2 regions of the Phyllobacterium sp. P30BS-XVII genome follow, and region 1 is predicted to be linked to the other one. Evidence: riboswitches for the same ligand, from Rfam matches in the RefSeq annotation. Region 1 holds a riboswitch; the other holds the start of a gene.

What was found. Region 1 has a riboswitch for glycine ahead of gcvT (glycine cleavage system aminomethyltransferase GcvT). Riboswitches for the same ligand answer to the same signal wherever they lie in the genome.
Region 2: another riboswitch for glycine. It lies ahead of FHW17_RS02415 (D-amino acid dehydrogenase); the one in region 1 lies ahead of gcvT (glycine cleavage system aminomethyltransferase GcvT).

Annotation. Positions count from the first base shown of each region.
Region 1 covers NZ_JACGXO010000012.1:21,445-24,854, forward strand. The annotation lists gene FHW17_RS23685 (adenylate/guanylate cyclase domain-containing protein) at 276-1,283, shown strand; glycine riboswitch at 1,414-1,510, shown strand; gene gcvT (glycine cleavage system aminomethyltransferase GcvT) at 1,661-2,764, shown strand; gene gcvH (glycine cleavage system protein GcvH) at 2,770-3,138, shown strand; gene gcvP (aminomethyl-transferring glycine dehydrogenase) at 3,149-3,410, shown strand, end outside.
Region 2 covers NZ_JACGXO010000001.1:492,661-496,070, reverse strand. The annotation lists gene ilvD (dihydroxy-acid dehydratase) at 1-1,136, opposite strand, end outside; gene FHW17_RS02420 (Lrp/AsnC ligand binding domain-containing protein) at 1,306-1,542, opposite strand; glycine riboswitch at 1,648-1,734, shown strand; gene FHW17_RS02415 (D-amino acid dehydrogenase) at 1,951-3,225, shown strand; gene FHW17_RS02410 (DUF2442 domain-containing protein) at 3,250-3,410, opposite strand, start outside.

The sequences.
Region 1 (3,410 bases):
GTCAAAGAACGCTTTGCTAAAAATCAGCGGGGAAATTGTATTAATATTCTTTGCTTCATTGGGTAAATTTCAACGTGGGACCTTTGCAAGCCGAAATACTGCACGCGACATGGGGATGTGACTTGTATTGGTCTATCAATGAATTCTTCAAATGGATAACAGGCTATAGCATCTGTCTATTGGGCTAATACGGGTCCAGTGAGGCATAAGGGAATGACGTTAGAATCGCGCCTTGAGACAGGTTTCTGACAATTTGAATAAGATGGGAGCGGGGCATGCGCAGAAATTCGATCGGCTTCTGGATATGCGTGCTTACCGCAGTTGCCGCGAGCGGCTATCTCTACAGTTTGATAGTATACAGCGAGGGCTACTACATTGGCGCAATATTTGCCCTTTCGATTTGTGCGCCGATCCTGGCTTTCGAGCGCGGCGTTATCTTTCCAAAACTGCGGGCATGGATAAACACATTGCCGACGGCGGGCTTTCTCGTGACGGCATTGATTGCCGACTACGTGTTGATCAGTTTTGGTAATGCCGTTTGCGGTATAATTCTGTGGTACTTCGGATGGCTCAACGGAACATTCTGGCAGGCCGCGATCCTTTCACCGCAGGTATTGTTCTATACGCTTGGTGTATTGAGCATCATGATTTTCATCTTGCGGGTACGGGATTTGCTGGGCCGGGATATTTTTGCGAGCCTTCTCATCAGCCGCTACCGTCAGCCGGTGGCAGAAGAACGCGTATTTCTGTTCATTGATCTGGTTGGGTCGACAACTTTTGCCGAAGAGCATGGAGATCTGCGGGCTCAGCAGTTTCTTGGCGCACTGTTCGCTGCATTTGCCGAGCCGGTCAGGCGTCATCATGGTGCTATTGATGATTATGTCGGTGACGCGGCCATCATCACCTGGCCGATCGATCGCGGCATCAAGGACGCAAGCTGCGTGCGCTGCGTCTTTGATATTCTGGATGGTATCGAAAAGAACACGGCTCAATGGCTGGAGCGATTCGGACAGGTTCCAGCTTTGCGTGCCGCGCTGCATGGAGGCCCCATCATCACAGCCGAAATCGGAGTCGATCATCACAAGATCACCTATTTTGGCGATACGGTGAATACGACTGCACGCCTTGAAAGTCTTTGCCGGACACTGGAAGCACCGGTTTTGATCTCAACTGATTTGGCACAGCGCATGAGTTTATCCAATGAAATCAAAGCTGATTATCTGGGTTTGCACGGCGTAAAGGGTAGGGGGCAGGCACTTGGGGTGATCGCCCTGACGCGGTGACGGTCTGCTAGCCAGCTTGCGAGTATTCTCATTCAGACAATTTCTGTCCACAAAGCGGCAAATTGGCCATTTGCACGATGACAGGCAAAGGCCGTTGCGCTATGGTCCGGGCTGTCGAGGGCTTCGGCCCTGTCAGTTTGCGGGAGAGTGTCGTGCATAGAAATATGCAGGCCACCGAAGGGGAAATCGCCCGAAATCTCTCAGGTACCAGGAACCGCAAACCGGGAAGGCAACTCTGGAAAGTCGGGGGAAACTCCGCGCCGAAGGTGTAAGTTCAGTCAGGGGTCCTGGCTGGGCGAGTCTCTCAGGCTTCCGACAGAGGGGCAAAGAAATGTTCCGCTCTATGGCGGAGGTCTTTGCACGTCTCTGGAGTAAAAATGGGCACTGAAGAAAATCTGAAACAACTGCCGCTCGATGATCTGCATAAGGCCGCAAATGCGCGCTTTGGCGGCTTTGCGGGCTGGTCTATGCCAATCACCTATCCGCTTGGTGTGATGAAGGAACATTTGCACACGCGTGAGAAGGTTGGCCTGTTCGACATCTCGCATATGCAGTTGTTTGATGTTGCTGGAGCTGAAGCTGCAGCGCTGCTTTCGCGCGCTTGTCCACTTGATGCAGCCTCGTTGCAGGCGGGTCAATCGAAGTACACCTTCTTCCTGAATGATGAAGCCGGTATTCTCGATGATCTGATCGTCACCCGTTTGGGCGACGAGCATTTCATGGTCGTTGCTAACGCCGGAAATGCGGCAGCGGATGAAGCGCACCTACGCGGTGTGGCCAAGGGATTTGACTGCAAGATCGATGCGCTGGACCGGGTATTCCTCGCCATTCAAGGACCTGAGGCCGTGAATGTGCTGCGCGATGCCGGTATTGCCGGAACCGAACTTGCTTTCATGCATGGATTTGAACCGAAACCGGGATGGTTTATGAGCCGCTCCGGTTATACGGGTGAAGATGGCTTTGAGATCGGTTTGCCCGAAGCAGACGCGCGCGTGCTGGTTAAACGCTTGTTTGCCGATGATCGTGTTGCATGGGTTGGGCTTGCCGCCCGCGACAGCCTGCGTCTTGAGGCGGGCCTGTGTTTGCACGGCCATGACATTACCCCTGATTATGACCCTGTTGATGCCGGATTGCTCTGGGCTATCACCAAGCCTGTGCGCGAGACAGCAGGTTTTATCGGTGCCGAGGCACTCCTTGCCAAAATTGCAACGGGTTCGACCAAGAAGCGCGTTGGCTTGAAGCCCGAAGGACGCCAGCCGGTACGCACTGATGCTGAACTCTTTGATGCCGATGGCAACAAGATCGGGTTGGTTACATCAGGCGGCTTCGGCCCGTCGGCTGGTTTCCCAGTTGCCATGGGCTATGTCAGCAAAGATTTATCTGCGCTGGGTTCCAAGGTTTTTGCTGAGGTGCGGGGCAACCGCATCCCCGTGGAAATTCATTCACTCCCTTTTACTCCACATCGCTACCACAAAGGATAATTGAGATGGCAGCCACTTACTTTACCGAAGATCACGAATGGGTCCGCGTCGAGAATGACATTGCGACAGTCGGCATTACCGACCACGCGCAGGATCAGCTCGGCGATCTGGTTTTTGTCCAGTTGCCGGATGTTGGTCAGTCCCTCTCCAAGGGCGATCCCACCGTTGTTGTTGAATCCGTCAAGGCCGCATCTGACGTTTATGCGCCTATTGATGGCGAAGTGACCGAAGTGAACGATGCGACCACAAGCGATCCGTCGCTGGTCAATTCAGCCGCCGCAAGCGATGGCTGGCTGTGGAAGATGAAGCTGTCCAATCCGGACCAGTTGACCGGCCTTCTTGATGAGGCTGGCTATAAAGCAATCATTGGCTGAAGGCATGATGATGAAAGACACCGTATTCCCGTTTGCTGACCGCCATATTGGCCCAAGCATACAAGGCTCGCGCGCCATGTTGGCCGCCCTTGGCATTCCATCGCTGGAAACCCTGATTTCACAGGCCGTGCCGAAGTCGATCCGCCTTGATCGCCCGCTCGATATTCCTGAAGCGGCCAGCGAAGCTGACGCTCTGGCGGAACTCGCGGCCAAGATGGGTCAAAACAAGACCCATAAGAGCTTTATCGGTCAGGGTTATCACGGCACCCATG
Region 2 (3,410 bases), on a different contig from region 1:
ATGAAGAAATCATGTACCGACTTGTTCTTGCTGCGCACCACATCCCAGCGGTCGAGCGCCGCGCCAAGGTTGGCTGCATGCACGGAATAGACTGACGTGTCGAGCAGACCCGCACGGTCAAGTTCGCCAAGAATGCCCATGACACCGCCCGCATGATGCACATCTTCCATGTGAACATTGGCAACGGCAGGTGCAACTTTGCAGAGAACAGGCACACGGCGGGAGAGGCGATCAATGTCACTCATGGTGAAGTCAACCTCGCCCTCATGGGCAGCGGCCAGCAAATGCAGCACCGTATTGGTCGAACCGCCCATGGCAATATCAAGCGTCATGGCGTTTTCGAATGCTGCAAACGAGGCGATGGAGCGCGGCAGAACCGTTTCGTCGTCCTGCTCGTAATAGCGACGGGCAAGATCAACGACCAGATGACCAGCCTCGACAAAAAGGCGGCGGCGATCCGCATGGGTCGCCAGCGTCGATCCATTGCCGGGCAGCGACAGGCCAAGTGCTTCTGTCAGGCAGTTCATGGAATTGGCGGTGAACATGCCCGAGCAGGAGCCACAGGTTGGGCAAGCGGAACGCTCGATGGCCTTCACTTCCTCGTCGGAAATGCGGTCATCGGCGGCAGCCACCATGGCATCAACAAGATCAAGCTTCTTTTCCTTGTCATCCCAGACAACCTTGCCCGCTTCCATTGGCCCGCCGGAAACGAACACCACGGGTATGTTGAGGCGCAGCGCCGCCATCAGCATGCCCGGTGTGATCTTGTCACAATTGGAAATGCAGACCATGGCATCGGCGCAGTGGGCATTGACCATATATTCGACGCTGTCAGCGATGATTTCGCGCGATGGCAACGAATACAGCATGCCGTCATGGCCCATGGCGATGCCATCATCGACGGCAATTGTGTTGAATTCCTTGGCAACGCCGCCAGCGCTCTCGATTTCGCGCGCCACAAGCTGGCCGAGATCTTTCAAGTGAACGTGGCCCGGAACGAACTGGGTGAAGGAATTGACCACAGCAATAATCGGTTTGCCGAAATCCTCATCCTTCATGCCGGTCGCGCGCCAGAGCCCGCGGGCACCTGCCATGTTGCGGCCATGTGTGGTTGTGCGTGAACGATAAGGAGGCATAGTCGAAATCCTGCTGAGAACGGGCGAGGGAGCATCTCTATAGAAAAAGCGCTCCCATGCAAAGAATGGAATTTTGTTGCCTGAAATGGCAAGTTTTATTGCATTGATTACATAATGCAGATGTGGAGCGCATGAAACGAGACGTAATGTCTCGCTTTAGCCGGTCCCGTCAGAACGCCGTGAAGGTCAGTGTCGTCAATGAACGGGCAATGCCTGGAATGTCGAGCACGTTCTCATTGATGAATTTGCCGACATCCTGATCTTCAGGAATGTAGACTTTCGCCAAAAGATCAAATTCGCCGCTGGTCGAATAGAGTTCCGAGACGATCTCGCGTTCGAACAGGGTTTTTGCAACCTCGTACGTCTTGCCGGGTGCGCATTGCAGTTGCAGAAAGACAGGCTTCATGAATTCCTCCGGAGGGGTATGCCAATTTCAATCAAGCATAATTGCTGTAACGCTTCTTAGCCAGTTGTTCTCTTCTCGCAACTGCGATATATATCTCGCGTTCGCACAGACTATCTGGGAGAGACCGGTAAAACCGGCGCCGATGGAGCAACCGCCCCGGAAACTCTCAGGCAAAAGGACCAGAATAGTCTAGAACATCTGGAGAGAGGTATGGCCTGCAAAGGTTGTGCCCACCGAAGGAGAAAGCCCTGCCCGGTCATATGACTGGAAAACGGTGCCGACGACATGGGTGGTAAACACCCGGCGGGCGCTCAAAGGGCCAAGCTCTCAGGTTCCGTGACAGATGGGGTTTCGTGCCGTTTTGAACGGCGAAACTGAAACCATGTGTTGCTTGAGGACTGCTATATCATGACCCATATCGCCATTATCGGCGCCGGTATCACCGGCGTAACGACCGCCTATGCGCTTGCCCGTCAGGGGTATTCCGTCACCGTTTTTGATCGCAACCGTTATGCGGCCATGGAAACGTCCTTTGCCAATGGCGGCCAATTGTCGGCCTCCAATGCGGAAGTGTGGAACAGCTGGTCAACGGTGCTCAAGGGCATGAAGTGGATGCTGCGCAAGGACGCGCCGCTTTTGATGAACCCGAAGCCTTCCTGGCACAAATATTCCTGGATGGCGGAGTTCGTGATGAACATTCCGCATTACGAAGAAAATACAATCGCCACGACCAGGCTCGCCATCGAAGCCCGCAAGCGCATGTTCGAGATTGCCGCCGATGAAAAGATCGACTTCGATCTGGAGAAGCGCGGCATCCTGCATATTTACCGCTCGAAATACGGCTATGACCACGCTGTTAAGGTCAACAAGCTGCTGGAAGCCGGTGGTCTTGACCGCCGTGCTGTCACCAATGAGGAAATTCGCAGCATTGAACCAGCCCTCAATGGCTCTTTCTATGGCGGTTTCTTTACACCGTCCGATTCCACTGGCGACATTCACAAATTCACACGCGGTCTTGCCGCTGCTGCCATCCGCCACGGTGTTCGCTTTATAGGCGATGCCGATGTCTCGGCCTTGAAGCATGGAACCGACGGCGTTGTGGTCGAATGGGGCAAGGCGTCGGTTGCCAATTCTGCAACCGAGACCGAGCGTTTTGACGCCATTGTTATCTGCGCCGGTATTGCCAGCCGCAAGTTTGCTGCTCAATTGGGCGACCGCGTCAACATTTATCCGGTCAAGGGCTACTCAATCACCGTCAATCTTGACGATGCCGAAAGCCAGAAGTCGGCACCTTGGGTCAGCCTGCTGGATGATGATGCAAAGATCGTCACCAGCCGTCTTGGCGCTGGCCGCCTGCGCGTGGCTGGAACTGCCGAATATAATGGCGAAAACCGTGACATCCGTCATGACCGCGTTAAGCCGCTGGTCGATTGGAGCCGTGATCTCTTCCCGGGCATGGACACGTCAAATGTCGTGCCATGGGCCGGTTTGCGTCCGATGATGCCGAACATGCTGCCGCGCGTTGGTGCGGGCAAGCGTCCGGGTGTCTTCTACAACACAGGTCATGGTCATCTGGGCTGGACCCTCTCGGCTGCTACGGCGGAAATCGTTGCTGATCATATCAGCGCTGCCATGCCGGTTGATGCCAAGCCGCATACTGGCTGGCTTGCAGCTGCCGAATAGATTGTTGGGAGAGCGCCTGTCGTTTCAGGCGCTCTTTCTATTGTGCTCGACGAGATAGCGCGTGGCGAGTGCGATGTGCCGGGGGATAGGCTTGTCCTTGCGGAAATCTGCAATGAGGCGACGCGAGACTTCCAGCGCCGCGGCCATGCCATCAAGACTCATGCCAAGCTCATCCATGGCCTCTC